One region of the Pedococcus sp. NPDC057267 genome, then DNA from elsewhere that is predicted to be linked to it. Evidence: predicted binding sites of a transcription regulator. Region 1 holds the regulator's gene; the other holds the start of a gene.
What was found. The regulator LexA, encoded in region 1, represses DNA repair genes until DNA is damaged. The targets are predictions, from matches to a motif close to TCGAACANNTGTTCGA.
Positions count from the first base shown of each region.

Region 2: a site for LexA is predicted at 6,391-6,406, ahead of ACFUC1_RS03485 (YbaK/EbsC family protein). Genes of this name have one in related genera too.

Region 1 covers NZ_JBHUYG010000025.1:6,204-20,812, reverse strand. Annotated here, with positions in the region: gene leuS (leucine--tRNA ligase) at 1-488, shown strand, start outside; gene ACFUC1_RS07735 (DegV family protein) at 584-1,432, shown strand; gene plsY (glycerol-3-phosphate 1-O-acyltransferase PlsY) at 1,429-2,100, shown strand; gene ACFUC1_RS07725 (helix-hairpin-helix domain-containing protein) at 2,176-3,243, shown strand; gene ACFUC1_RS07720 (ComEC/Rec2 family competence protein) at 3,240-5,609, shown strand; gene ACFUC1_RS07715 (LysR family transcriptional regulator) at 5,631-6,560, opposite strand; gene ACFUC1_RS07710 (DUF6318 family protein) at 6,743-7,327, shown strand; gene ACFUC1_RS07705 (hypothetical protein) at 7,585-8,295, shown strand; gene ACFUC1_RS07700 (patatin-like phospholipase family protein) at 8,363-9,637, shown strand; gene ACFUC1_RS07695 (NAD-dependent protein deacetylase) at 9,722-10,573, shown strand; gene ACFUC1_RS07690 (class I SAM-dependent methyltransferase) at 10,597-11,238, opposite strand; gene ACFUC1_RS07685 (GNAT family N-acetyltransferase) at 11,257-11,775, shown strand; gene ACFUC1_RS07680 (DUF4259 domain-containing protein) at 11,859-12,278, shown strand; gene lexA (transcriptional repressor LexA) at 12,297-13,022, opposite strand; gene ACFUC1_RS07670 (LysM peptidoglycan-binding domain-containing protein) at 13,294-13,692, shown strand; gene fdh (formate dehydrogenase) at 13,838-14,609, shown strand, end outside.
Region 2 covers NZ_JBHUYG010000008.1:12,400-27,008, forward strand. Annotated here, with positions in the region: gene ACFUC1_RS03465 (HNH endonuclease family protein) at 196-1,374, shown strand; gene ACFUC1_RS03470 (DNA polymerase III subunit alpha) at 1,400-5,425, opposite strand; gene ACFUC1_RS03475 (SAV_6107 family HEPN domain-containing protein) at 5,422-5,895, opposite strand; gene ACFUC1_RS03480 (DUF6504 family protein) at 5,908-6,222, opposite strand; gene ACFUC1_RS03485 (YbaK/EbsC family protein) at 6,534-7,094, shown strand; gene ACFUC1_RS03490 (hypothetical protein) at 7,279-7,893, shown strand; gene ACFUC1_RS03495 (DUF6994 family protein) at 8,123-8,917, shown strand; gene ACFUC1_RS03500 (nuclease-related domain-containing protein) at 9,086-9,970, opposite strand; gene ACFUC1_RS03505 (endonuclease/exonuclease/phosphatase family protein) at 10,342-10,989, opposite strand; gene ACFUC1_RS03510 (VOC family protein) at 11,322-11,711, opposite strand; gene ACFUC1_RS03515 (HAD-IIA family hydrolase) at 11,830-12,642, shown strand; gene ACFUC1_RS03520 (ArsR/SmtB family transcription factor) at 12,734-13,072, opposite strand; gene ACFUC1_RS03525 (MFS transporter) at 13,216-14,448, shown strand; gene metF (methylenetetrahydrofolate reductase [NAD(P)H]) at 14,529-14,609, opposite strand, start outside.

The sequences.
Region 1 (14,609 bases):
TTCGGGTCGTCGACCAGCCCCTCGACCCGGACACGCTGCGCACCATGCACCGGACCATCGACGCGGTGTCGAAGGACTACCCGTCGCTCGGGTTCAACACCGCCATCGCGCGGCTCATCGAGCTCAACAACGCGCTCACCAAGCTCGACGCCGTGCCCCGCGAGGCGGCCGAGACCATCGTCAAGATGGTCGCGCCGATCGCCCCGCACATCGCCGAGGAGCTGTGGAAGCGGCTGGGTCACGAGGAGACGATCACGTACGAGCCGTTCCCGGTGGCCGACCCCGCGCTGCTCGTCGAGGACACCGTGACCTGCGTCGTGCAGATCAAGGGCAAGGTGCGCGACCGGCTCGAGGTTCCGGCCGACATCAGCGAGGACGCGCTGCGCGAGCAGGTGCTGGCCCTGCCCAAGGTCGTCGCGGCGACCGAGGGGGGCATCCGCACTGTCATCGTGCGGGCGCCCAAGCTGGTCAACGTCGTCCCCGTCTGATCGCCGGCGGTGGCGTGTCCCGCCCTGACCGGCCGACGCACGGTGTCCAGGCGGTGTGGGTCCCGCCGGGCCCGCGCCGCCGGTAGCCTGCGCGCGTGAGCGTCGCCCTCGTCACCGACTCCACGGCATACCTCCCGGCTGCGGTGGTCGACGCGCACGGCATCGGCGTCGTCCCCCTGCACGTGGTGATCGCGGGGACGGAGTTCAGCGAGGGCGTCGACGTGAGCACCGCGGAGGTGGCCACCGCCCTGCGCGCCTTCAAGCCGGTGTCGACGTCGCGACCCGCGCCCCAGGCGTTCCTCGAGGCGTACGAGAAGGCCGCCGCCGGGGGAGCCGAGGCGATCGTGTCCGTGCACATCTCCGCCGACATGTCCTCGACGGTGGAGTCGGCGCACCTCGCGGCGCAGCAGTCCCCGGTGCCCGTGACCGTCGTGGACTCGCGTTCGCTCGGCATGGCGATGGGGTATGCCGTCGTGTCCGCTGCCGAGCTCGCGGCCGGTGGGGCTTCGGCCGAGGAGGTCGCGGCGGTGGCCCGTTCGCGCAGCGAGGCCTCGACCGTCGTGTTCTACGTCGACACGCTCGAGCACCTCAGGCGCGGTGGCCGCATCGGCGCGGCGTCAGCGCTGCTGGGCTCGGCGCTCGCCATCAAGCCGATCCTGGGCCTGGAGGACGGGCACATCCGCCCGCTGGAGAAGGTCCGCACGTCCTCGCGGGCGCTGGCCCGGCTCGAGGAGCTGTCCGTCGCAGCCGTCGACGCGGCCGGCGGGGACGTCGACATCGCGGTGCACCACCTCGACTCCGCAGCCCGGGCCGAGGACCTGGCCGCGCGTATCCGCGATCGGGTGTCGACGGCCGGCGAGGTCGTCGTCGTCGAGCTCGGGGCGGTCGTGGGGGCGCACGTGGGTCCGGGCACGCTGGCCGTGGCGGTGTCGCCGAGGCCATGACGGCGCTCGACGCGGTGGTGTGGTCGACCGGCGCGGTCGTCTGGTCGACGGGCGGCGTCGTCCAGGGGGTCGTCGCCGCGGTGGTGGCGTTCCTCCTCGGCTCGGTGAACCCGGCCACGATCCTCGCGCGGGTGCTGGGCAAGGACCTCGCCGGCTCCGGGTCGGGCAACCCCGGCGCGACCAACGCCGGTCGGGTGCTGGGCGTGCGCTGGGGAGTCGTCGTGGGCATCGCAGACGTGCTCAAGGGTTACCTGCCGGTGGTGCTGGCGAGCGCGTTCCTCGGCTCTGTCGTGCCGCTCGTCGTGGGGCTGGCCGTGGTGCTGGGCCACATCTGGTCGCCGTTCCTGAAGGGGCACGGCGGCAAGGGGGTCGCGACGTCGCTGGGTGCGATCCTGGCGGTGCAGCCCTGGTTCGGGCTGGTCATGCTGCTGCTGTTCGTCCTGCTGGTGTGGCGGCTGCGGTGGGTGGCGGGTGCGTCGGTGTCGGCCTGCCTCCTGCTGTTCGTGCTGGGCCTGCTGGCCGTCGCGGGATGGCTTCCCGGTTGGGTGCCCGACGTGAGCCGCGAGACGGGGGTGTGGTGCGCCGTGCTGGCCCTCGTCGTCATCTACCGGCACCGCCGCAACATCGAGCTGTGGCTGCTCGCCCGCCGCGAGTCGTCCACAGGCTGAGGCTGCGCCCGGGACCGTCCACAGGCCCGCGGTCCGTGCTGCCGTGGTGGGGCCGCGGCTACCTAGCGTTCCCGTATGCCGTTGCGCCGCCGACCGCCGGAAGCCTCACCTCGCCTGCGCGCGCTCCTCGAGCGCGCGGCCGCGCACGACGCCACGGCGCCCGACGGTTCGGCTGCGGACGTCCCAGCCGAGTCCGGTGTCGAGCTCTGGCAGCCGGAGCGTGCGTGGATCGCCGCAACCCCCAGCCCCGCGCCGGACGCGCAGGCGCATCCCGAGGCCACGAGGGACGCGCGGCTGCCGGTTCCGGACCGGCCGCGACGCACCGAGAGCCCGGGAGCGGCAGCGACCAGCGCCGCGCGTGGCGTCGTCCCCGGCCGGCACCGGCGTCCGCGACCGCCGGGTCCGGCCTGGTTCGCCGTGCCGGAGGCCCTGAGGGGTGCCCGCCTCACGCCGCCCCGGGCCGCGGCGGCAGGTCTCGTCCTCGTGGTGCTCGTGGCCGGCCTCGTCTTCGGTGCCCGCGTGGCCCTGGCGCGCGCCGGCGGCGAGCCGCGTCCCATCGCACCGGCCCCCGCCCAGACAGGCGTGCTGACGCGTGGGTCCTCGACGTTCGCGACATCGACGACGAGCGCCGGGGGTGGCGGCCCACCGACGACGGGGACGGAGGTCACCGTGCACGTGGTCGGCCAGGTCGCTCACCCGGGCGTCGTCCGTCTTCTCCCCGGCTCGCGCGTCGGTGACGCCATCGCGCGCGCCGGTGGAGCGCTCAAGGGCGCCGACCTCGCGGCCATCAACCTGGCACGCGTGCTCGTCGACGGCGAGCAGGTCAGGGTGCCCAAGCCGGGGGAGGCCATCGTGGCGCCCGCCGGTCCCGGCGCCCCGGGAGCCGCTTCGGGCGGCGGCACCGGGTCCTCGGCCGGGGGCGGTGGCGCCGGCGCTCCGGGCGGCTCCACGGGTGTCGTCGACCTCAACCAGGCCACGGCCGCCCAGCTCGAGGACCTGCCCGGTGTCGGTCCCGTCCTGGCCCAGCGCATCGTGGACTGGCGGACCGAGCACGGCCGCTTCACCACCGTCGACGAGCTGAACGAGGTCAGCGGGATCGGCGAGAAGATCTTCGCCGAGCTCAAGCCGAAGGTGACGGTGTGAGCGCCGCTTCGTCGGCAGGCGAGCCTGCCGCGTCCGCAGGCGTGGACCTGCGGCTGCTCGTCCCGTCGCTCGTGGCGTGGGCGTTCACCGCCTCGGTGCTCGGCGTGCGACCCGGGCTGCTCGCGGCGGTGTCGGGGGCGCTCCTGCTCGTGTGCCTCGTGGCCCTCGGCCGGCGCCGGTGGGCCGCCGGTGGACTGGTGACCCTGTGCACCGCCGCGTGCGCGCTCACCGGCGTGTCCGTCGCCGGTCACGCCGCCGAGCGGTCCTCCGGCCCGCTCGAGGCCCTCGCCCGTGACCATGCCACGGTCGAGGTGGTGGCCACGGTGTCCACGGACCCGCGGTTGCGGCAGACGCGGGGCCTTGCCGGGGCCAGCGTCTACGCGCGGCTCACCGTCACCCAGGTGACCGCGCGCGGCTCGGTGAGCCGGGTCGCCGCACCCGTGCTGCTCGTGGCGGACGAGCGGTGGCGGGACGTCCAGTGGCACCAGCGGCTGGCCGTGCGCGGCCGACTGGTACCGGCCGACCCCGGCGACGACGTCGTCGCCGTCCTCAAGCCGTCCGGCGGCCCTGCCGTCGTCGGACACCCCGGAGTCCTGGCACGCGCCGCCGAGCACCTGCGGTCAGGGCTGCGCCGGGCCTCCGATCCGCTGCCGTCGGATGCTCGTGGGCTGCTGCCCGCGCTCGTCATCGGCGACACGAGCCGCACCCCGCCGGACCTGACCGATGCCATGCTCGCCACCGGGATGACCCACCTGAGCGCCGTCTCGGGGTCGAACGTCGCCATCGTGCTGGCCTTCGCCCTGGGCGCGGCTCGGCTGTTCGGCCTGCCGAGGCGCGCCCGCGTGCCGTGGGCGCTCGTCGTGCTCGCCGGGTTCGTCGTGCTGGCACGTCCCGAACCCAGCGTCGTGCGGGCGGCCACGATGGGCGCGATCGGGTTGCTCGGGCTCAGCGCGTCGCGACGGGCCGCCGGGGTGCCGGTGCTGTCGGCCGCCGTCGTCGTGCTGCTGGTCGTCGACCCGTGGCTGAGTCGCTCCTACGGCTTCGCGCTGTCCACCCTGGCGACGCTCGGGCTGCTGCTCTTCACGCGCTCCTGGGGCGACGCGATCGGGCGGCGCCTGCCGTCCCGTGCCCGGTCGCTGGGACCCGCCCTCGCCATCCCCGTGGCCGCCCAGGCGATGTGCGCGCCCGTCGTGGTCCTGTTGCAGGGCTCCGTCTCGGTGGTCGGGGTCCTCGCCAACCTCCTTGCCGCGCCGTTCGTGGCACCGGCCACGGTGGCGGGTGTCGGGGCCGCCGTCGTCGCGCCGGTGTGGCCGCTCGGCGCGACGCTGCTGTGCTGGATCGGGGCGCTGCCGGCTCTCGGGATCTGCTGGGTGGCCCGCACCTGCGCGACCGTGCCCGGCGGCACACTGCCGTGGCCCGACGGCGCCCCGGGCGCGGTCCTGCTCGCCGTCGTCACGGTCGGGGTGGTCCTCAGCGCCCGACGCTGGGCCCACCTCGCCCGGTGGCACCCCGTGGCGTTCCTCTCGGTCGTCGTCCTCGTCGTCGCCGGCGCCGCCCCCACGTCGGCCGCCGCCTGGCCTCCGCCTGGATGGCGGTTCGTCGCGTGCGACGTGGGCCAGGGCGACGGGCTCGTGCTCGCGACCTCGCCCGGGCACGCGGTGGTCGTGGACGCCGGCCCGGACCCCGCCCTCATCGACGCCTGCCTGCGCAGGCTGCGCGTGGGGGTCGTCGACTCGGTCGTCCTCACCCACTTCCACGCCGACCACGCCGACGGCCTCCCCGGCGTGCTGCGCGGGCGTACCGTCCGCGGCGTGCTGGCCACCCCCGTCCACGACCCGCCGTACCAGTGGCGCGAGGTCGAGCGATGGACCCAGGCCCGCCGCATACCGGTCACGGACATCGTCGCCGGCGACCACCTCAGCTGGCCCGGGGTGGAGGCCGACGTGTGGTGGCCAGCACGACGGCTCGACAGCGGCTCGGTGCCGAACAACGCCTCCGTCGTCCTCGCCGTCCGCGCCGGCCCGGTCGACCTGCTGCTCCTCGGTGACGTGGAGCGCGAGGCCGCGCACGCGATCCTCCTGCAGCTGCGGCGCGACCCCGCCATGGCCGCGCGGGCTGGCAGCTTCGACGTGGTGAAGGTGGCGCACCACGGGTCCGCCAACCTCGACCCAGACCTCCTGGGGGCGGTCGCGGCTCCCGTCGCCGTGATCAGCGTCGGGAAGGACAACGACTACGGGCACCCGTCGCCGAAGGCGCTGCAGGTCCTCGCGCGCGACGGGTATGCCGTGCTGCGCACCGACCAGCGTGGCGACGTGGCGGTCGTCGACGACCGCGGCTCGGTGGGGGTGACGTGGCGACGCCGCTGACCCCGGGCGCTCGCGGACGCGTCAGGTGCTGGCGAGGACGCGGGGCTTGGCCTTGGCGGCCTCGACCAGGGCCTCGATCGTGGCGTGGACGGCGGGCACGCGCTGGAGGTCGGGGGTGGTCACGACGCTGACCGTCCGGCGCGAGGCCGGGTGGATGGGCAGGGTGACGACGTCCCGGTGGTGGGCGGTGCGCAGGATGAGGTCGGGGATGAGCGCGACGCCCAGGCCTTCGGCGACGAGGCCCAGCACCGCGACGTAGTCCTCGGTCTCGAACCCGACGTTGGGGGAGAACCCGGCCGTGGCGCACATCTGCAGCAGGTGGCCGCGGCAGCGTGGGCAGCCCGCGATCCAGTTCTCGTCGGCGAGCTTGGTGAGGTCGGCCACGGGCTCGCTGGCCAACGGGTGGTCGCGCGGGAGGGCGAGGCGGACCTCGTCGTCGAGCAGCTTGTGCTGCACGAACAGCTCCATGTCCTCCTCGCCGCGGCCCACGTCGGTGCCCTCGTAGGCGAAGGCGACGGCCAGGTCGCACTCGCCCGCCTTGAGCGCGGCGAGGGACTCGGGCGGCTCGGCCTCGGTGAAGGTGACCTGCACGTCGGGGAAGCGCTGCTTGACCAGGGCGAGCGCCCGGGGGACGAGGGTCGCAGAGCTGGAGGGGAAGGCCATGAGGCGGACCCGACCGGCCCGCAGCCCGGCGATGGCGGCGACCTCCTCCTCGGCGGCGTCGAGCGCGGCGAGGACGGACACCGCGTGCCGCGCCAGCACCTGGCCGGCCTCGGTGAGCCGCACGTTGCGGCCGACGCGCTCGACCAGGACGGTCCCGGTGCGCTGCTCGAGACGGCGCACCATCTGCGAGATGGCTGGCTGGGAGTAGCCGAGGGCGAGGGCGGCTCCGGTGAAGCTCCCCTCGTCGGCGATCGCCTTCATCACCCGAAGGCCGGCGGCGTCGATCATGAAACCAGCATAACGCAGTGTTATCGAAACGTTGATGATCTTTCGACGAGGTGATGGACGGTACCCGGGGTAATGCGCCGGGGCCTGTGGACGGTGCGGTCGACGGAATCGGGCAAATCCGTAGAATCGCTGTCGCAGACGGGCCGCTCCCGCAGGCGGCTGCCGGCGAAGGGGGAGGTTCCATGCAGGTCCGCAGAGGGGCGTTCACTGCAGTCGTCGCGAGCTCGTTGGCGCTCGCGGCGTGCACCGGTGGGGGTGACAGCCCACCGTCCACGACGTCGTCGACGAGCAGCTCACGCAGCTCGACGACGTCGTCCACCACGACCCAGAGCCCGAGCCCGACCAAGACAGTCGCGTTGCCTCCCGAGGCGACCCAGCACACCGAAGCCGGCGCCCGAGCCTTTGCCAAGTACTTCGTTTCGGTCCTTGATGACTCACAAGTCAGTGCTGACCCCACCGCCTTGGAGGCTGTATCGGGAGATGCATGCAAGGGATGCAAGGCGTATGTCGACATGAGTCGCCAACTCGCGGCGAAAGGGCAACGCCAGCAGCGTACGGCTCTGTCGCTGAAGGATATGTACGTACGTCCAGGTGCCACGGCGGACGCTATGACGATCGATCTCCTCATCGATGAAGCTCCATCAAAGACTGTGGATCGTGGTGGCGTAGTCGTGGAGTCCTTTCCCGCGGACAAAACGACGCTTCGCATCACGCTGCAGTGGCGCGGCCAGTCATGGGTCGCCGAGCAAGCGGTGGCAGTCGTATGAAGGCCATGAAGCTAATGGCAGGCATTGCTGCCATTTTGGCGACGCTCGCTCTGGGTGTTGCCGCTGCTGAACAGGCAATGGCGACGACGGGGCGCTTGGCCGGAGTTAAGGTCGACCATCCCAAGGGAAAACTCAAGACCACGCTGAGCGCGAACGGGGCGACCGTCGAAGCGAGTCAAGAGTCGCCGGGGGGCTCGGCCGCATCACAAAACGGCTCGCAGCCAGCCTCCATGAAGGGCAGTTCAAATAGTTACCGCTTGGTCCCCGCATGCACGCCGGTTCGGATCTCGGACACGGTCGGTGGTGATGCCACCAACTGCTCGTACGCCCAGACGGCGTGCAGGTACCGCCTGCCAGCCTCGGACCCGAAGTCCGGCGAGATCCTGTACCGGCTCGAGAGCCGTCCGAAGTCCGACCCGAACGGCTCCTGGACGCTCGTCCGCGAGATGTGCGGCCTCGACGACGCACCGCCCGGGGTCCCGGCACCACCGGCCATCCCGACCCTGGCGCAGATCCAGAACGCGTTCCGGCAGCTGCCCTTCTCCAAGCCGAGCGTCGGCATCGAGCCCGCGGGCAACAAGACCCTCGTCAACCTGCCCACCTACTTCCGCGCCGAGTGGCCGGGCGACGCGGGACTGCAGCCGGGCGAGGTGAGCGAGCCCGTGCAGCTGCTGTCCTGGTCCGTCGAGTTCAGGATCGCCGCGCGGTCGTACGACTTCCACTACGGTGACGGCACCAGCAGCGGACCGACGACCGACCCCGGCGGCGTCTACCCCGACGGCGCGATCCGGCACACCTACACCAGGCCGACAGCAGCAGCCCGGGTCAGCGTCGACGCCCAGCTCACCGCGCAGTACCGCGCGAACGGCGGCCCCTGGCAGGACATCGACTCCGTCGCCGACCTGCAGGACGAGCCGGTCACCACGCTGCAGGTCCGCGAGGCGCACGCGCGCCTGGTCACGCACTGACGCCGCGCACGGCGGCCCCGCTCGCGACGCGCGGGTGTCCGCACCCTCTGCTTGTATCGACCGCACGATGAAGCCAGAGCAGAGCGCCACCACCCGAGCCCTCGACGACGTCGACGCGGACACCGACGTCGAGGACCTCGGCGACGCAGCCGCGCCGGGCGGACGAGGCCGACACGGCACGGCCCTGTGCCTGTCCGGCGGCGGCTACCGCGCCGCCCTCTTCCACCTCGGCGCCCTGCGCCGCCTCAACGAGCTCGGCGTGCTGGCCCAGCTGACGACGGTCAGCGGCGTCTCCGGCGGCTCGATCGTCGCCAACCTCGTGGCAGACCCCCGCCTGACCTTCCCGGTCGGCGGGGGAGAGGTGCAGGGCTTCGAGGAGTACGTCGCGGCACCCCTCGCCCGCCTCGCGTCCCGCAACATCCGCACTCCCGCACTGCTGGGCCGGCTCCTGGCCTGGCGGTGGCTGACGTCGGACGCCGCGGTCCGCGCCCTCGCCGAGCAGCTGGCCGAGGCCGTCGAGTGGTGGTCGACCCCGTTGCGGGACAACGCAGCCGCCGGACCGGCCGTCATCACCGGCGCCACCGAGATCGGCTACGGCGTCAACTGGGTGTTCGAGGACCCCACGGCCCACCAGCCGCACGGGCGCGTGGGTGACTACCGCCTCGGGTACGCCGCGCCGCCCGCCGGCGTCCGCATCGCCGACATCGTCGCCGCGTCGTGCGCGTTCCCGCCGTTCTTCGCACCGATGGTCCTCGACGGCGACGCCCTCGGCCTTGTCGGCGGCCACAAGGGGCTCGAGTCCGAGGACGCCCGGCAGGCGATCCGCCACCGCATCCGGCTCACCGACGGCGGCGTCTACGACAACCTCGGCCTCGAGCCCGTGTGGAAGCGCCACGCCACCGTGCTCGTCAGCGACGGCGGCGGCGTCTTCCGGGCCCGCACGGAGCACACCGTGGCCGGGCGCATGCTGCGGATCCTGAGCATCGCCACGAACGGCGGCCAGTCGGTGCGCTCCCGGTGGCTGCACGCGGCATACGCACGGCGGGCGATCCTCGGCACCTCGTGGGCGCTGGACATGGTGGTCGACGGTTGCTACCCACGCAGCACCACCGAGCTCATCAACGCCGTCCGCACCGACCTCGACTCCTTCTCCGAGCAGGAGCAGCACGTCCTGGAACGACACGGCTACCTCATCGCCGACGCGCAGGTGCGCGCCCACGCACCGCACCTGGTCACGCGCGACGTCCCCCCACGACCGCCGCACGACGAGGTGGCCGACCCGGCCGTAGCCGACCGGGCGCTCGCCGACTCGGCAAAGCGGCGCCTGCTCGGCCGGTTCTGACCGACCCTGCACGGTGGTCCCACCCCGCCACCTTGCCACCCCGCCACCCCGAGCGGTCCGGCGGCGGCCACGTACGCTTGTCCGGTGACCCAGCCCGCCACCACGACGACGACCGAGGACGACCTCGACCACGTCGCGGCCCTGCTCGACCGGGGCGGTGTCGTCGCCCTGACCGGGGCCGGGATCTCGACGGAGTCCGGCATCCCCGACTACCGCGGCCCCGACGGCCAGCGGCGCGTCACCCCCATGCAGTACTCGGAGTTCACCGCCTCGAGCGAGGCCCGCAAGAAGTACTGGGCGCGCAGCTACGTCGGGTGGCAGCGGTTCAACCTCGCCCGCCCGAACGCCGGCCACGACGCCGTCGCCCGGCTGCAGGCGAGCGGCCGCATTGGCCCGGTCATCACCCAGAACGTCGACGGGCTGCACCAGCACGCCGGCGCCACCGACGTCGTCGAGCTGCACGGCTCGCTGGCCAGGGTCGTCTGCCTCACCTGCGGCGACCGCTCCAGCCGCTGGGACCTCGACGCGCGGATGCGCGAGGCCAACCCGTCGTTCACCGTCACCTCGGACGAGATCCGACCCGATGGCGACATCGCCCTCAATGCCCTCGACGTCGAGGCGTTCGTGGTCCCGCTCTGCCTGGTCTGCGGGCGTGACACGCTCAAGCCGGACGTCGTGTTCTTCGGTGAGTCGGTGCCGAAACCGTTGGTGGAGAAGTGTTTCCGGCTGACCGAGTCGGCCAGCGCGCTGCTCGTGCTCGGCTCGAGCCTGAAGGTGATGAGCGGCTACCGGTTCGTCCGGCGCGCCCACGCGCTGGGGATCCCGGTCGCGATCATCACCCGCGGACCGACCCGCGGCGACGGCGAGGCGACCATCCAGCTCGACGCCCCGCTCGGGCCGACCCTCACCCGTCTCCTCGCGCGGCTCGGCGCCTGACCCGACTCGTCGCCCGACGGCGCTCAGGACCTCGGGCGCCGCGCCACCAGGACGACGTCGATCGCGTCGCCCGCGTCGGTGTGGCGCACGATCTCCTCGCAGCGCTCGACCTCCAGCTCGGACGCGACCTCCCGGAGCCCCTCGACGGTCTGCAGCAGCGCGGGGTCCTGCGGGCCGCCGACGCCTTCGGTGAGGTTGCGCAGCGCGTGTCCTACGACGACGATCGCGCCGCCGGGTGCCAGCCAGGCCGTGGCGCGGGTGAGCACGTCCTCCGGCAGGTGCAGGTAGGCCACGAGCACGAGGTCGTATGCCGTGTGCGCCGGCGGCTGCCACGACCGCACGTCCGCCACCACCCAGTCCACCCGCAGGCCGCGGGCGGCGGCCTCCTTCTCGCCCTTGGCCAGGCCGACGGCCGAGAAGTCCACGGCGGTCACCCGCCACCGCTTCGCCGCCAGCCATACCGCGTGCCGCCCCTCGCCCGCACCGAGGTCGAGCGCCCGCCCCGGCTCCCAGTCCCCGAAGATGCGTTCCACCTCGGCGTTCGGCTCGGCGCTCCAGACGTGGGCCGACGCGGCATACCGCTCGTCCCACATCCGTCGGCGCTCGCCGCCGGAGTCGGTGGAGGTGGTGCCCTGGGGGTGCTCGTGGCCGTGTTCCTCACTCATCCCCCTAGCATCGCCGATATGACCGACCTCGCCACCGCGCCCGGACCCGTCACGGTCCGCGACGCCACGCCGCCGGACCTGCCGGCCATGGCCGCGATCTACGACGAGCAGGTGCGCACGTCGGTGGCGACGTTCGACACGCAGGAGCGCGGGGCGGCAAAGCTCGGCGAGAAGCTGGCGGCCACGGGACCGGGCGACGTGGTCCTGGTCGCGTGCCTCGACGACGCTGTCGTCGGCTACGCCTTCTCCGGGCCCTTCCGCCCGCGCCCCGCCTACGCCGGCACCAAGGAGGTGTCGGTGTACGTCGACGCCGCCGCCCGCGGACGAGGGGTCGCCCGGAGCCTGTATGCCGCGCTGCTCGGCCGGCTGGACGCCGAGCCGTCCGTGCACACCCAGCTCGCGGTCATCGCCCAGCCGAACGAGGCCAGCGAGGCGCTGCACGTGGCCTTCGGCTTCGAGCGGGTGGGGGTCCTGCGCGAGGTGGGCAACAAGTTCGGCCGGTGGGTCGACACCGCCTGGTACCAACGCCTCGCCTGACCCGCGTCAGGGCTGGCGCGGACGGCTCGGGCTTGGCACTCTCGTGCCCTAGAGGTTGGTGCGAGACCTGGGAGGCGAAACCCATGGGTGCGACGGGTGCGGGACCGTTCGAGAACGACGACGCACTGGACTTCCTCGACGACCTCGAGGACTCCGACCCCGAGGGCCGCAGGGAGCGGGTGGAGTCGGCACTGGGCCGGGTCGTCCGCTCCCGCGACTACATCGAGGCGCCGGTGATGTCCGAGGCCATCGCTGCGGCCGTCATCGTGTCGGCCTGTGACGACCCCGAGTCCGTGGTGGGGGAGCGCAACGTCCCCCGCTGGGTCGACGAGGACCCGCTCGACGTCGACGAACGCCTCGAGGAGCTGGCCACCCAGGCGCTTCACCGGGCGTTGCGCTCGGAGGACAACGAGCTGTGGGAGCTGTGGGCGGACGGCGACGGCGGCGAGAAGTTCACCGCCCGCCTCACCCACTACCTCGACGCGCTCGGCGACGAGAGCTGACCGCGCAGCTCCGGGGCGTCAGACGCGGCGCAGGACCGCGGTGACCTTGCCGAGGATCGTCGCGTGGTCGCCGTCGATCGGCTCGAACGCGGGGTTGTGGGGGAGCAGCCACACCTTGCCGTCGCGCCGCTTGAACGTCTTGACGGTCGCCTCGTTGTCCAGCATCGCGGCGACGATGTCGCCGTTGTCGGCCGTGGGCTGCTGGCGGACGACGACCCAGTCGCCGTCGCAGATCGCTGCGTCGACCATCGAGTCGCCGACGACCTTGAGCAGGAAGAGCGAGCCCTCGCCGACGATCTGCTTCGGCAGGGGGAAGACCTCCTCTACCGACTCCTCCGCGGTGATCGGCACGCCGGCGGCGATCCGGCCCAGCACCGGGACGTAGGACGCCTCGGGCCGGGCGTCGCCCAGGCCGGTCTCGTCGAACTCGGCGACCTCGTCCTGCGGGGCGGCGCCACCGCGGTAGCCGCGGCCGTCGGCGCCGGCGTCGGGGGAGACGACCTCGATGGCGCGGGGGCGGTTGGGGTCTCGGCGCAGGTAGCCCTTGCGCTCGAGCGTGGACAGCTGGTGCGCGACCGAGCTCGGTGAGGTCAGGCCGACGGCCTCGCCGATCTCGCGCAGGCTCGGGGGGTAGCCCCGCCGGTCGACCGAGTTGCGGATGACCTCCAGGACCTTGCGCTGGCGCACGGTGAGGCCGTCGCCACGGTCGCGGTCGGGGAGTTCCTTGACGTTGTCGCCGCTCATGCCGCTCCTCGTTTCTGCAGGTCAGGTGCCGTCTGCCCGGCTCCCGACGCCAGGTGGTCCGCCGCCTCGGTGCCGCCTCCGGCCGCTCCGGGACGGAGCGTTGTCAGTGCGCTCTGGTGTGCTCCTCGACGTGGACACAGCGTATGGCGTTCGAACACAGTTTCCAAACATGTGTTCGACGCGTGTCTTGAAGCATTCGAACATGCGTGCTAGAACTGGCAACCTACGGTCTTCGGACACCTGTTCGAGGGCCATGACGATGGAGGACCCGATGAGTGCAGCAGTCGCCTGGGACGTCACCGCCGCGCCGGTGCACGAGCCGCGCCGCCCCGCACGCCCGCACCTGGTCTCGGTGCCGTGCGGCGACGAGGTCCGCGTCCCCGCCCCCGCGCCCCTGCGCCTCACCCGGGCCGGCCGGCTCGCCATCACCCTGACCGTCCTCGTGGCGCTGGTCGCCATCGCGGTGGCCGCCTTCTCGGGCGGTGCATCGGCGACGACCATCGACCACTCGACGACCGTGCGCTCGGGCCAGACGCTCTCGGAGGTCGCCGCGACCCAGCTGCCGGGTCTGCCGATCGCCGACGCGGTCGCTCGCATCCAGGTCGCCAACGACCTCGCCTCGGACCAGGTCCACGCCGGCCAGATTCTGCTCATCCCCGCCGTCCGCTGAGGCGCGCGAGCGAGCGCCCTGCCCGCCTCCTGACCTGCGTCGACGCCCCGGCCTGCCCGGTCGTGCAGGTCCCCCCGCTGCGCCCGGTTCGTCGGGAGTGCGCGGTGAGGGACTCGGGGTTAGGGTCGCCGCAAGGAGGCTGAACATGAGCTCGAGGAAGACTTTCCTGGACTGGCCTGTGCTCCGACAGGTCCGCAGTGGTGACCTGCTCGGCCGGGGCCCGGCTGTGACGTCGCCGCGCACCCGGTCGATGACCCCGCGCACCACGACGGCGGACCGGGTCGTGCAGTCCGTGTGCCCGTACTGCGCCGTCGGCTGCGGCCAGAAGGTGTTCGTCAAGGACGAGAAGGTCGTGCAGATCGAGGGCGACCCGGACTCCCCGATCTCGCGCGGGCGCCTGTGCCCCAAGGGCTCGGCCAGCGAGCAGCTCGTCAACAGCCCCGCCCGCCAGACCCACGTGCTCTACCGGCGCCCCCACGGCACCGAGTGGGAGCGGATGGACCGCGACACCGCGATCGACATGATCGCCGACCGGTTCGTCGAGACCCGCCGCCGCACGTGGCAGGACGCCGACGAGCACGGTCGGCCACTGCGCCGCACCATGGGCATCGCCTCGCTCGGGGGAGCCACCCTCGACAACGAGGAGAACTACCTCATCAAGAAGCTCTTCACCGCCGCCGGCGCCATACAGATCGAGAACCAGGCCCGTATTTGACACTCCGCCACGGTCCCCAGTCTGGGGTCCTCGTTCGGGCGCGGTGGCGCGACGCAGTACGTGCAGGACCTGGCGAACGCCGACTGCATCGTCATCCAGGGCTCCAACATGGCCGAGTGCCACCCCGTGGGGTACCAGTGGGTCACCGAGGCACGGCTGCGCGGTGCCAAGGTCATCCACATCGACCCGCGGTTCACGCGCA
Region 2 (14,609 bases), on a different contig from region 1:
TGCCTCGACGGCCAGCCTAGTCGGCGGGGCTGACGGCGGTCGGCACGTCCGGGCCGGCGGCCCTCCTCGACGAACGTCCGTTGCCGGGCATCGTCCGTCCGGTCCGTGTCGTCCGGAACCTCCCACTCCGGGCGCGTCCGCGCGGTTAGCGTGCACGCGCTCCCGCCGTCCGATCCCCCGAGGACCCGCCACACCGTGCCACCGCTCCCCCGCCACCCCAGCGACTCCGGCCTCCCGGCCGGCGAGCCGACTCCGAACCGCCGCACCCGTCCGGGCCCCCGCCGTCCGGGCCGCCGTCCGGGCCCTGCCGCCCTCCGCGTCCGGGGCGCCCTCGCCGTGGCGGCCGCGGTTGCCGCGCTCGTCGCCGGCTGCGGGCCGGCGGCGACCTCGACGGCTCCCTCGGTCCCGGCGGGGTCGACGGGCAGCTCGACGGCGACCGGGTCCGGCGGGGTTGCGGGCAACGCGGCGAGCGCCACGAGCCTCGCGCCGGCGCCGGCCATGGCCCCGTCCACCAGCTCGCCGAGCAGCGCCGGACCGCCGGCACGCTCCGGGACGGCGCTGGCGCTGCTGGGCACGCTGGTCGTCAAGGGACGCGGGCCGATGACCGGGTACTCGCGGGACCAGTTCGGCGCCGCGTGGACCGACACCGACCGCAACGGGTGCGACCAGCGCAACGACGTGCTGCGGCGCGACCTGCGCGGGATCCGGCTCGAGGCCGGCACGCACGGCTGCGTCGTCCTGTCCGGGACGCTGCTCGACCCGTACACCGGGCGCACGATCGCGTTCACCCGCGGCTCCGGCACGTCGGCGGCGGTGCAGATCGACCACGTCGTCCCCCTCGCCGACGCCTGGGTCAAGGGAGCTGTGCGCTGGGACGTCGGCACCCGGACCGCCTTCGCCAACGACCCCCTCAACCTGCTCGCCGTGAGCGGCCCGGTCAACGACGCCAAGGGCGCCGGGGACGCCGCGACCTGGCTGCCGCCGGCCAAGGGGTACCGGTGCGCGTACGCCGCGCGGCAGGTCGCCGTGAAGGCGAGGTATGCCGTCACCGTCACCGCAGCCGAGCGTGACGCGCTGGCGCGCGTCCTCGGCACCTGCCCCGCGACCCCGGTGCCCACAGCGGCACCCGTCCCCCTCGGGGGCTGGCCGGTCGCCACGGCCGGCTCGTCCCCGGCACCGAGTCCGACCTCGTCGACCAGCACCAGCTCGTCCGCCACCACGCCGTCGGGCACGTCCACCTCGGCGGTGGTGCAGGGGGTGCACGCGGGTGCCTTCTGCTCCCCCGAGGGCGCCCTCGGTCGCACGAGCGCGGGGACGCTCATGCGGTGCAGCACGACGGCGACCGACCCCCGCGCCCGCTGGCGCAGGGCCTGACCTCTCCCGCCGTCGTGCGCCGGCGTCAGTGGCCGGAGCTGCCCGGGCTGGAGTGCCACAGCTTGCGCGGCGGGTCGAGCCGGTCGGCACCCGGGCCGCCGGGGACCGCGGTACCGCGCGCGAGCCGGTGCGAGCCCCGGACGTCCTCGCCCGGCGGCTTGGTGTCGGCGTAAGGAGACTGCCGGAACCCCGAGGCGTGGACGAGCACCCGCCGCCCGCCCCGCAACGCCTCCTGGTGGGCGGCCTCCTCCGCCTGCGCCTGCTCGGCGGCCGCGCGCTCGGACTCCTCCATCGCGGCATACACCGCCTCCACCCCGCCACGCTGCCATGCCTCCCACAGCGGCGGGAGCTCCCACGCGCCGGTCGCCCGCAGCGAGATGCCCCGCGGACCGGTGCGTCGCACCACGCCGCGCACGAGCAGCATCCACGAGTGGAAGACCGTTGCGGCGTAAGGGCCCTGGACGTCCTCGAAGAACGTCGCGTCGACCGGCCCGGTCGAGTCGTCGAGGGTGAGGAAGACGACGCGCCGGCCCGAGCGGATCGGTGGGGTCTGGGTGGCGACCTTGACCCCGCAGGCCCAGACCGTCGACCGGCTGCGGGCGGAGAGCAGGTCGCGGCTGCGGGTGACGCCGAGCGCGTCGAGCATCGGCGCGTAGAACTCGACGACGTGCGCGCTCGCGTCGAGGCCGAGGATGTCGAGCTCGGCCCGGACCCGCTCGGGTCCGCTCAGCTCGGGCAGCCCGGTGCCGGTGGTGAGCTCGGGGCGGTCGCCGAGGTCGAGGACGAGCTGGGTGGGCTGGAGGTCGGCCGCGGTCACCGGTGCGGCCGCCTGCGACTGCGCCGCGGCACGGCCCCGCACCTGGTCCCCTGCGAGCACGTCGGGCAGCGTCGACGCCTCACCGCGCGACCGGCCGCGGGGTGCGACCCGGCGGCTCGAGCGGCCGACGGCACGGGTCCAGCGGTCGAGCTCGGCGAGGTGGAGCAGCAGGTCGCGCCGGGTGGTGCGGCCGCGCCGCCCCAGGCCCGCCGTCGTCGGGCCGGACGTCAGGCCCGGCACCCCGCCGGAGACCGCACCGATGCCGTAGAGCCGGTCGAACGCACCCGCGAGGACGAGCCGCTCGGCGACCGGCCGCGACACCCGTGCGCGGTGCCAGAAGTCGGACAGCCCGGCATACGGCTGGCCGGCGACGATGCGCGCCACCTCGGCGTCGCTGATCCCGCGGACGTCGGCGAGCGAGAGGCGGATGCCGTAGTCGCTGGCGTCGGGCAGGTCACCGGTGAACACGTCGGCCGCGGTCCTGTCACCGGGGCCGCCGGGGAGCACCGGGCGCCCGCCGAGGGGGTCGAGCCGCTCGACCCGCTCGACCCGGTAGGTGCCGGTGGAGGCGTTGACGTCCAGGCCCAGCACGGTGATGCCGAGCGAGCGGGCGTCGTCGAGGATGAGCCGCTTGGGGTACATGCCCGGGTCGTGGGTGAGCACCCCCGCGAGGAAGGCCGCCGGGTGGTGGGTCTTGAGCCACGCCGAGTGGTAGGTCGGCAGGGCGAACGCGGCGGCGTGGGCCTTGCAGAAGCCGAACGACGCGAACGCCTTGAGCACCTCCCAGATGCGGTCGGTGTCCTCGCGGGTGTACCCACGGGCCAGCGCCGCGGGACGCCACCACGCCTCGATCTCGACCTGGCCGCCGGGGGTGCCGAGCGCGCGCCGGACCTCGTCGGCCTGCGCCAGTGAGACGCCGGTCGTCTCGGCGACGATCATGAGCACCTGCTCGTGGAAGACCACGACGCCCTCGGTCTCCTCCAGCGCCGCGATGAGGGTGGGGTGCAGGTACGAGGCGGCCTTCCAGCCGTGCCGGGCCTCGAGGAACGGCGTGATCATGTCGGACTTCACCGGTCCGGGGCGGAACAGCGAGATGTCGATGACGAGGTCCTCGAACCGCTGCGGCCCGAACTTGCCGATGAGCTCGCGCTGCCCCGGGCTCTCGATCTGGAAGCAGCCGAGGGTGTGGCTGGTGCGGATCAGCCGGAAGGTCGCCTCGTCGTCGAGCGGCACCTGCGACTGGTCGTCGAGGTCGACCGTGACGCCGTCGACCCGCTCCACCTCGGCCACGGCGTGCGCCATCGCGGACTGCATCCGGATGCCGAGCACGTCGAGCTTGAGCAGCCCCATCGTCTCGACGTCGTCCTTGTCGTACTGGCTCATCGGGAACCCCAGCCAGCTCGCCTCGACCGGCGTGCGGTCGAGCAGGCTGCCGTCGGACAGCACGACGCCGCACGGGTGCAGTGCGATGTGGCGCGGCAGCCCGTCGAGCCGCTCGACGAGGTCGAACAGCGCGCGCAGGCGGGGGCTGTCGAGCCCGCGGGAACGCAGCTCGGGCAGCTCGGCGATGGCGTTGCGGACGTCGCGGGCGCGGATGTGCGGGAACGCCTTGGCGATCTCGTCGACCTCCACCGGGGCCATGCCGAGCGCCGCGCCGACGTCGCGGATCGCGTGCCGGACCTTGTAGGTGTCCATCATCGACACGCAGGTCACCCGGTCGCCGCCGAACCGCTCGAGGACCTTCTCGTAGACCTCGGTGCGCCGGGCCGACTCGACGTCGATGTCGATGTCGGGCAGCTCGGCGCGCAGCGGGCTGCAGAACCGCTCCATGATGAGGCCGTAGCGGATCGGGTCGACCCCGCTGATCCCGAGCAGGTAGTTGACCAGCGACCCCGCCCCCGACCCGCGCGCCGCGACCCGGACCCCCATGTCTCGGATGAGGTCGACCACCTCGGCGACGGTGAGGAAGTACGAGGCGTACCCGAGCTCGGCGATGACCTTGAGCTCGTCGACGAGCCGGGTCTCGACGGCGGACAGCTCGCGCTCGCCCAGCCCGGGGTACCGCCAGGCGAGCTTGTCGCGGCAGCGCTGCTCGAGCCGGACCTGCGGGCTCTCCCCCGCCTCGATGCCCAGGACCTCCGGCTCGGGCAGGTGGACCGACCCGATGCCCAGGTCGTGCCGGGCGCTCTGGGCGCACGCCAGCCCCAGGGCGAGGGTGCGCTCGAGCAGCGCGTCGGCCCGGGTCCGGTCGCCGCCGGTGACCGCGAGCGCCACCTCGCGCATGGTGTCGGTGCTCGCGAGGTGGGCGGCGTCGGTGACCCGGTCGAGGTGGCGGGTGTCGAGGGCGACGAGCCGGCGGGCCGCGTCGAGGACGTCGACGACCGCGGACTCGGCCGGGTCGACGTGGCGGACCGCCGCGGTGAGGACCGCGGGCAGCCCCGCCTCGTCGGCGAGCCCGAGCATCCGCGCGGCGTGGACGCGCGAGGCCGGGGTGCCGGACGGGCCGCCGTGACAGACCACTTCGACCACGAGCGCGCCGGGCGGCAGCCGGTGCTGCCACCGGGCGAGCAGCGCCCGGGCCCGGTCGGGCCGCCCGGCGAGGACCGCCCGGCCCACGTCGGAGTCCGGGCCGAGCAGGACGACGAGCGGGCTCGGGTGGCCGTCCGGGGCGGCGCACCGCGCGGCGACGGTGTCGAGCGAGGTCACCGGCCTCCCCCGCTCGCCGCGCAGGTGGGTGTCGGTGACGAGCCGGCACAGCGCGGCATACCCCACGCCCCCGGGCAGCCCGCTCCCCCGCCCGCGGGCGAGCACGGTGACGCGCGGGTGGCGCGGGTCGACGACGGCGCCGCCGCGCACCGGGGTGCGTGGCCGGGCCGCCGGCGGCAGGTATGCCGCGTGCCCGCCACCGCCGGCGGCGTCGGCGAGGACGCGGTCGGCGAGGGTCCGGTCGACGGGTCGGGGTCCACCCCGGGCCGGGTCGTCGGGACCGCCGGCGCGCGCGCCGGGACGGTCCGGGTCGGGACCGACCGCGAGGTCGACCCCGAGCACCGGGGAGATGCCGGCGGCGGTGGCCGCCCGGACGAACCGGACCGCGCCGTAGAGCCCGTCGCGGTCGGTGAGCGCGAGCACCGGCTGGCGGTGCTGGGCGGCCCGCTCGACGATCGCCTCGGGCGTGGCGGTGCCGTAGCGCATCGAGAACCCCGAGGCGACGTGGAGGTGGACGAAGTCGGTCACGGCGACCCCCCGCCCCGGACCGGCGCCGCGGAAGCACCGGGCGCCGCGGACACTGCGGACGCCGCGACGGTGGGCACGAGCACGTCGCGGTCGACGGCGGTGACCGGCAGGCCGAGGGTGCGGCACACGAGCTCGAGGAACGTCTCGGACTGGCGCAGCAGGTCGTCGGCCTCGCGGGCGGTGTGCGGGCCGGGCCGGGCCGCGACCAGCTCGAAGAAGCCGGCCCACTCGGCGAGCTCGGGCGCGACCGACGGCACCAGCTCCCAGAGGCTGCGCGGACCGGCCGGGCCCCCGGGACGGGTGCGGGCGGCGACCACGGCGGCGGCGCGCAGGGCTGCGAGCTGGGCCTGGCGGTGGCGCTGGACGATGTCGCGGGTGTGGCAGGCCTCGAGCAGCGAGTGCCGGGAGCGGTCGAGCAGGTCGAGGGCGCTCGCCGCCGCGCTCGGGACCGGGGTCGGTGTGGGAGTCATCGGCAGCCGTCCTCAGTCCGCAACCCGCAGCAGGCGCCAGCCGGGGCCGGCCGGGTCGTCACCGAGGTCGTAGACGCCGGTCCCGGCGGAGCGACCCGCGCTCGCCTCGACCCGCCACACCCGGCGCTCGCGGGCGTCGGTGAGCACGTCGGCGCCCTCCCGGGCGTCGCGCCACCACGGCCGGCGCTCCTGCCAGGAGTCCAGGACGGTGCGCACGACGTAGAGCCGGCCGCGCCACACGAACGCGTCCGGGTGCGTGGCCACCGTGGTGCCACCCCCGTCGGTGCTCTCGCGGACCTCGATCGGCTCTTCGTACCGGCGCACCACGGCATGGCTCCTTCGCTGAGGGCAGGATGGGATGAGGTGGGGCCCTGGCCCCGACCGGCGGGGTCGAGGCGCCGGCCACGGGGCCAGGGCCGGCCGTGGCCCGGTGGCGACGGGCGGCTCGGCACGGGGCCGAGGAACCGCGGGTCGCCGGTCGTCCGGACCCGGCATTCGAACATCTGTTCGATATCCAGAACGGTACACCTGGCCTCGGACAAGCCGTCAAGGGGAACGCCGGAGCCCGTCCCGGCCCCGCGGTGAGACAGGCGTCGGCAAGGCTGGTGGCCCGCTCCCCCCGGCCCTACTCTTCGAGCATGCCGCCCGACGCGCCCCTGTCCCCGGCGCCCAGCCCGACCGCCAGCCGGGCCACCGGCGCGGCCCCGGACCTGAGCGGCCACCCCGGCGTGCAGCGCGTGCTGGCGGCGCTCGCGGTGCACCACGTGGTCCCCGAGGTCGTCACCCTCCCGGACGCCGTCCGCACCGCGGCCGCGGCCGCGAGCGCCCTCGGGATCACCCCGGCCGAGATCGCCAACTCGCTGGTGTTCCGGGCGACGTGCGCCTCGGGCAGGACCTCCCCCGTCCTCGTGCTCACGTCGGGGGCGCACCGTGTCGACCTGGTGAAGGTCGCCGACCTCGTCGACGACGTCGAGCACCTCGAGCGTGCCGACGCCGACTTCGTCCGGGAGAGCACCGGCTTCGCGATCGGCGGGGTCGCCCCGGTGGGCCACCTCCAGCCCGTCCCGACGTACGTCGACGTCTCGCTGAGCCGGTACCGGCACGTCTGGGCCGCGGCCGGCCACAGCCACACCGTCTTCCGCACCACCTACGAGGAGCTGCTCCGCGTCACCGCCGGACGCGCCATCGAGGTCGCCTGACGTTAGTGCCAAACCCACGGCACACCGCCGCGAGCGATTCGGCCAGGGCCTTCGGACTGGGCGCTACGGCCGCTCACTAGGCCGGGCCGTGCCCACCAACATTCTGAGCCACTCCAGCATGTCATCGTGAGGGAACTCGCATAGCGCTCGGCGCTACAGGGCGCCGGAGACGAACGGAGGAACCGTGGACCTCACCCAGACGCGCACGAGCCTGCACGCGGTGGCAGAGCTCTTGCTCGCCGGCCCGCAGTACGACGCCTGCGGGGACATCAGGCTGCGCGTCGTCCCGGGCGGCATTGCGACCGTGGCCGAGCCTGACCTGCGGCTGGTCGGCTCCGAGCTGCGCGGCCCGAGTGGTCGGCACCCCTTGACGGGCACGTATGCCGCGGCCGCGGCGGCTATCGGGGTAGCGCCGCGGTCGCTGAGTGACGTCTACTCCGACACTGTCGACGTGGTGGCCGGTGATGCCATGGTGACCGACGATGACCACGTTGCCCTGCTCCTCGACGCGTTCGCCCGGGGCGACGCGGCCCTGCGCGCGTTCGCCGCCTCGGAGGAGCCGGTGCTCTGGCCGGAGCACTTCGACATCGCCATCTCGTGGGAGGAGGTCAACTACGGGGTCTCACCCGGCGACACGGTCATCCCGGAGCCCTACGCATACGTCGGCCCGTGGACCCGTCGGCAAGGAAACTTCTGGAACCACTCATTCGGTGCGGCCCGGGCGATGGCTGAGCTCGATGACGTGGCGGCCTTCTTCACCGAGGGAGCTGAGCGGGCCGCCGCAGACCTCCCGGCATAGGCCGCGGTGCCCGTCGCGATCCGATCGAGCGCTGCGCCGAGAAGTGCTGCGGCCCCCACGTTCGGGCGGCAAGACGCACTCATCCGCCAATGAGAGCGATGGTGCGTCATACCGCCGCGATTTGGCGCCGAAGCCGCCCTTCCCGTGTACTACGGATCGCCCCTCAGCCACATCACGCGCCTTCCGCTTCGCGCGACCTCAATCCCGGGAGACGTCTACCGTCTGCTGCATGACCAGGGACGGAGCCCACCACGCGATCGACATCACCTTCAATTTCGAGCTAGACGCAAGGGGCGGTGACCCCGATCAAACCAGTCCCACGCTGCGCCGTTACCACCAACTTCTGTGGAGCAAGCCCCTGCCGGACGGGAGCGAGTTCACCCTCGACGCGACGACGCGGCACTCATACCTGCATCATGCATCGGCGCTGGGCGAGTTCTTCCTGTCCAGCGACTCGATCGTCCACTCGTATCGCGGCGCGTACGGGAACCGCGTTGGTGCACTCATGGCACAGGTCCCACCGGGGCACGCGGCCCAACTCCACGACCAGGGCTCGACCATCGGCGGGTACATCTTGTTCCCGGGAGACGTTCGGGACCGTAAGCCAACGATTAACGGCGCCCGCGGTATGAACGCCAAGATCTGCGACCGGATCGACCTCACCCTGGAGTGCATCCGGCGCCACTACGCGGGAGGGGACAGCCCCCTAGCGGAGACGTTGGGCAGATACCAAGACTTCTTCGCCCTGTTCGGCGACTTCCACCACTACGTCGCCTTCTTTCTGCTCGAAGATCTGCTCGAAACGAACAGCGATGAGATTCGTTGGTATCTGCCCTTCGACGACTTCAAGAGGTCCCCCCTCCCGCTGACCCTTCGTGAGTACGAGTCCTACCGCCAGGCCGCACTCCGTTTCGTTCGCGGCCCCAACCGGCGGATCGATGAATGGGCAACAGCCAACCTCAGCAGCCCTGTGCCTGATCGGGCGTTGCCGACGCCGATGGGATCGACTCGCACCCAGGCGTGAACGGGGACTGCTCAGACCCTTCCGCAAGCTGAACGCCAGTCCGGAATCCGGAGGACTGTCGTGGGTCGTCTTCAGCAACCGGACGCACGCCCCCAGCCGGAAGGCGCCCGCTTGCTGGGCCTCGCCTCGGCCTCGTGGGTGAGTCCTTCCGCCGCGACCAGGCATACCTCAGGCGGTAGGCAGGGCGTTGGCCAGGCGTCGGTGGATGTCGGCGATGGCTTCAGCGGATAGTGGCCCTTCCGCCTGGAGTTGGGGATACAGCTTCTTGGGCCAAAGGGCATGCACGTCGCGCGTGGTGAAGCTGCCTCCGATCAATGGCCAGTCCGCTTCGACGAAACAGAGCACGCCGCGGATTGGGACGTCCTCGGCGAGCGCTGTTCGGACCACATCGACCTGTTTCAGCACGCCGTCTACTAGCTTGGTGCAGTCGCGTGATCCGACGAGCAACCGTTCGACGCGGGGGCGCAGGATGCCACCTTCGACCTTGGGGTGAGGTCGGCCCCGGTACTTCTTGGCGTCGATGACGTAGACGCCGTTGGCCGCTACGGCGATGTGGTCGATGTTCGCCTTGGACCTCGGAATCCGTCGGTCGTGCAGCAGCTTGATGGTGTTGCAGGCCAATCGGTCCAGGCCTTTGCCGAGGCGTTCTTCACCGAGGGCGCCGGTGTCCCAGGCAGTGGTGGACTGTCGCTCCTCGGAGATAGCCAGGAGGAAGCCGCCGATGCGTGGATGCTGGGTTCGGATGCGTTGCTCACGCTGTGCCTTGCGGCGCTCGAACTCGCGCCGCGCTGATGCTCCGGCGGTGCCAGGCTCGACCGCGTCGAGGGCGACGGGTCCTGCGTCCTTCCCGGCTGCGAGAGTGACTGGCCCCGCGTCCAGAGCGGGAGCGGGGTTCGATGGACATGGCGTGGTCATGTCATGGTCCAGGCAACGAACCGTCTTGGTCTGCCGCTCGTAGACGGCCTGAGTCTTCGCTGCGATCCCCGCACCACAAACCCGACAGGTGCCGGCGTACCGCAGCCGCATGACCTTCTCGTCCAGTCCCCCATCCACGCCGGAAACCGTACGTTCTCCAAGAACCGCGGACGCGTGCTTTGCCGGATTCCCGGGTCGAGTGGTGCTGAACGCCGCAGCCAATCCTCGGGTCTACTGTCGGGGCGTCCGGGGGCCTGGCCGCGAGGGCGGCGCCGGGGTCTGGGCCTGAGTGCTGTCGCCGCAAGAGGTGACGCCATGTCCGATACGACGGTCCTGCTTCCGTTCCAGCCCGCTTCGATGTCGACCGCCCAGCTCGCCGCGGTCTCCTTCCTAGCCCGTTATGCCGGGCACACCCACGCTCTGTACGCCTACCAGCTCAGGGAGTGGTTCACCTGGTGCGAGGTGCACGGATTCGACCCGCTGGTCTGCAAAGAGGTGGGCGTCCGACCTCAGTCCTGGAGGGTGAGGACGTACGCGTCGTGGTCGGAAAGGCGCCTTTCGTCGGTGGCAGCACTCACGCGCTCTGCCGCCAGCACGTGCACTCTCGTTGGCACCGCGATGTGGTCGATGGAAAGCAGTCCGTCGATTCTGTGCGGAAGACGTTCGGTCGGGACCTGAAGCTCGAGCTGGTCGACCGCGTTCTCGATGTGGCGTCGCCCCGCGCGGCTCCCTGCGTACTCCGGGCCGTGCAGAGCGTGGTTCCAGTCGCCGCCCCAGACCACGGGCCCCTGGAGTGACTTCACGACAGAGCCGACGGCGGCTTGGGTCTTCTCCTCGTGGCGACTCCCGATCCAGGGGTGCCGTGCTCCACATGAGCGCCATGGCAGCACAGAACTGACGAACGTCGTGTTGCCGCTCTGCACCGATGCGCTCGCGGGATGCGGGTCCTCCAACGGCTCGAAACGGTGGTGGCTCACGATGGCCGCCCAATGGCGTCGTGCGGCCATGTGCTCCCGCCCAAAGTGATGTTGCATGCCAGGCAGCTCTACGCGGTCGCTGACTTCGGTGAGCAACCACAGATCGCACGCTTGCGCAGTCATGAGCCGTTCGTGGTCAAGCGACCATCGGCCTGCCAGATTCCATGTCCCGATCCGCACGACGGAAGTGTGGCAGTCCGCTACCGACCCCACCGCCGATTCCGTCATCACGTCGGGCCGCGGCCCATCTTCCTGCTGCGAGCGCACGTTTCGCCTTGGCACCTTGTCCCTTGGAACAAACCTGCGCAGTGGCATCGGCGACGGGGGCGGTTGGCATCCCTTCTCAGATACGGGCTCTGTGCGCACGCCACGGCGCTCGAACTTGCGCGCAATCCCGGCGGGCACGCCGCGACGCCCTCGATCCGGCACACAAGCTCTTGTGACGGGTTGCGTCCCCCCAAAGGGCGGCAAGCCATCGAAGACCACACGAGGCACCCCCGAAGCTCCCCGGGTCAGGCCGGGGGCGCGCCCTCGTGCACGCACAGGACGTTACCGTCGGGGTCGCGGAACCACGCCGCCCTCTCCGAGCCCGTCACCGCGATGTGGTCCACCGTCGTGAGGCCGGGGAGGTCGTAGTCGTCGAACACGACCCCGCGCGCCTCGAGGTCGCGCACCTCCGCGGCGACGTCGGGCACCTCCCAGCTGAGCGCCGTGCTCGGGTTCTGCGTCCCCGCCTGGCGGGGCAGCAGCATGAGCACCATGCCGCCCGCGAGCCCGTAGAGCAGGCTGCCCTCGTCGTTCGTCCCCTGGAACGGCAGGCCGAGACGGTCGTAGAACTCCCGGGCGCGACCGGTGTCCGTGACGGGCAACATCGTCGCGATCGAGCTCGTGGCCAAGGACATGACGAGACCTCCTCGTGCGGCTGCGGCCCCGGTGGTCGCAGGCCACCTTCCAGCATGCGCCGCGCCCGGTCCGTGGCGCTCCGCCACAAGGGTGAGACGGGCTGGGCACAATGAGCGCATGACCTCACCCCGGCCGGTCGACTGCTGGCTCACCGACATGGACGGCGTCCTCGTGCACGAGGAGAACGCCATCCCCGGAGCCGCCGAGTTCATCGGGGCGCTCGTCGACAGCGGCCGGCGCTTCCTCGTGCTCACGAACAACTCGATCTACACGCCCCGGGACCTGCGGGCCCGGCTGCGGGCCAGCGGGATCGACGTGCCGGAGAAGGCCATCTGGACCTCCGCGCTCGCGACCGCCCAGTTCCTCGACGACCAGCGACCGCACGGCAGCGCGTTCGTCGTGGGCGAGGCCGGGCTCACGACCGCGCTGTACGAGGTCGGCTACACGATGACCGAGCGCGACCCCGACTACGTCGTGCTCGGCGAGACCCGCACCTACTCCTTCGAGGCCATCACCAAGGCGATCCGGCTGGTCGAGGGTGGCGCGCGCTTCATCGCGACGAACCCCGACGTCAGCGGTCCCAGCCAGCAGGGCACCCTCCCCGCGACCGGGTCGGTCGCGGCCCTCATCAGCGCCGCGACCGGTCGCCAGCCCTACTACATCGGCAAGCCCAACCCGCTCATGATGCGCAGCGCCCTCAACCGCATCGACGCCCACAGCGAGTCGACCGTCATGGTGGGCGACCGGATGGACACCGACGTCATCAGCGGCCTCGAGGCCGGCCTGCGGACCGTCCTGGTGCTCACCGGGTCGACCTCCCGCGACCAGATCGACACCTTCCCCTACCAGCCGACCCGGGTGGTCGACTCGATCGCCGACCTCGTGCCGCTCGTGGGCGAGCTGCAACCGCTCGCCGGTCCTGCCGCCTAGCGCAGCGTGCGGTATGCCGCCCGGCACCGCGGGCGGTGTGCCGCCTGGCACCGTGGCTGGGTATGCCGCCCGGGCGTGGCGCGCCGGCCGCCTAGGGTCGCGGGCGGTCCCGTGCGGGGTCGGCCCCGAGCACGCTGTCGAGCAGTCCCGGGAACGCCTCGTCCAGCTCTTCCCGGCGCAGCGACACCAGCCGCTGCCTGCCGTGCGGCTCGTTGCGCACCACTCCGGCCTCGCGCAGCACCTTCATGAGGTGGGACTTGGTCGACTTCGGCAGGGCCGGGTCGGTCGCGCCGCACTGCGCCATCTCCAGCGGCCCGTCCGCGAGGTCGCGGACGATCCTCAGGCGTGAGGGGTCGCTGAGGGCGAAGAGGACATCGGTGAGCGCCACGTCCCGCAGGTCGGGATGGGACAGCTCGGTGCTCCCTGGCATGGTTCGATTCTATTCGAACCGTGCTGGCCGCGACGACCGCGGCCCGAGAAAGGTGCAAGGCGCTCCAAGCACGGGAATGCCGGGCGGTCGCCGACTGTTCGATAAGTTTCGAACCGTCGTTTTCGGCCCGGAAGGCATCCCCCATGAGCGCGACCAGCACGACGAACTGCCCCTCGGCCCCCGCGGCGGGCGCCCTCGACACCGCCCGGGCGCGCCGCTCGGCCGGCTTCCCCCTGGCCCTGGCGGCGGTCGTGGCCCTCATGGTCGGCGCCAGCGCGCCGTCTCCGTTCTACCCGGTGCTGCAGGTCCGGATCGGCTTCTCGGCCGGCACGATGACGACGATCTTCGGCGTCTACGCCCTCACCCTGCTCGCGACGCTCCTGGTCACCGGCTCGCTGTCCGACCACGTCGGCCGCCGCCCGGTCCTCGCCGCCGGCTTCCTCGTCCTGGCCGTGAGCATGGTCGGCTTCTGGCACGCCACGGACGTCCCGACGCTGATGGCCTCCCGCGCCGTCCAGGGCGTGGCCGCGGGGCTGCTCATGTCGACCCTGTCCGCAGCCGTCGTGGACCTCGAGCCCGAGCACAGGGCCGGCCTGGCGGCGACCCTCAACAGCGTCACCCCACTCGCCGGCCTGGCCGGCGGCGCGCTCGTCGCCGGCGCCCTGCTCGACCGGGCCCACCACGCGCTGCCGCTGGTCTTCGGCACGCTCACCGCGGCATACGTCCTGCTCGCCCTCGCCGTCCTGGCGCTGCCGGAGACCTCGCCCCGGCACGCCGGCTGGGCGCGCTCGCTGCGCCCCCGCGTCGGCATCCCCGCACCCGCACGGGCGGCGTTCACGCGCAGCGCCCCGGCGGTCTTCGCGGGCTGGGCCACCGGCGGCCTGTACCTCTCGCTCGGCGCCCCCCTCGTGGCGCTGCTCGGCGGCCGGGAGCACCTCGCCCAGGGCGCGGTCGTCGCGATCCTCACCGGGGTGGGCGCGCTGAGCTCCATGCTCGGCGGTCGGGCGGGGGCGCGCCGCACGACGCTCTACGGCACGACCATGCTGGCTGTCGGCACCGTGCTGACACTCGTGGCGCTGCACGCCGGTTCACTCGTCGGCTTCCTGCTCGCCGCGGTGGTGGCCGGGTCGGGCTTCGGGACGTCGTTCCTCGGCATCATGCGGTCCATCACCCCCACCGTCGGGCCGGACCAGCGTGGCGAGCTGTTCTCGTCGGTCTTCGTGGTCAGCTACCTCGCGTTCGGGCTGCCGGCGGTTGCCGCCGGGTTCGCCGTCCCGCACCTCGGCCTGCTGACCACGGCCACGGTGTACGGCGTCGTGGTCGCCGCGCTCTCGGCCGTCGCCGCGCTCACGCGCCGGTTCGGCACCCGCGACTGACGGCCGCACACGACCAGCTCGTACCGCGACCTCCGGGGCGGCCGCGCGCCGTCGGCACGTGGCCCGCGCCCCGCGCCGCGTCAGAGGCCGAGGTTGCGGTGGACCTCGAGGGTCGCGGTCGAGCGGTTCATCGTGATGAAGTGCAGCCCCGGCGCGCCCTC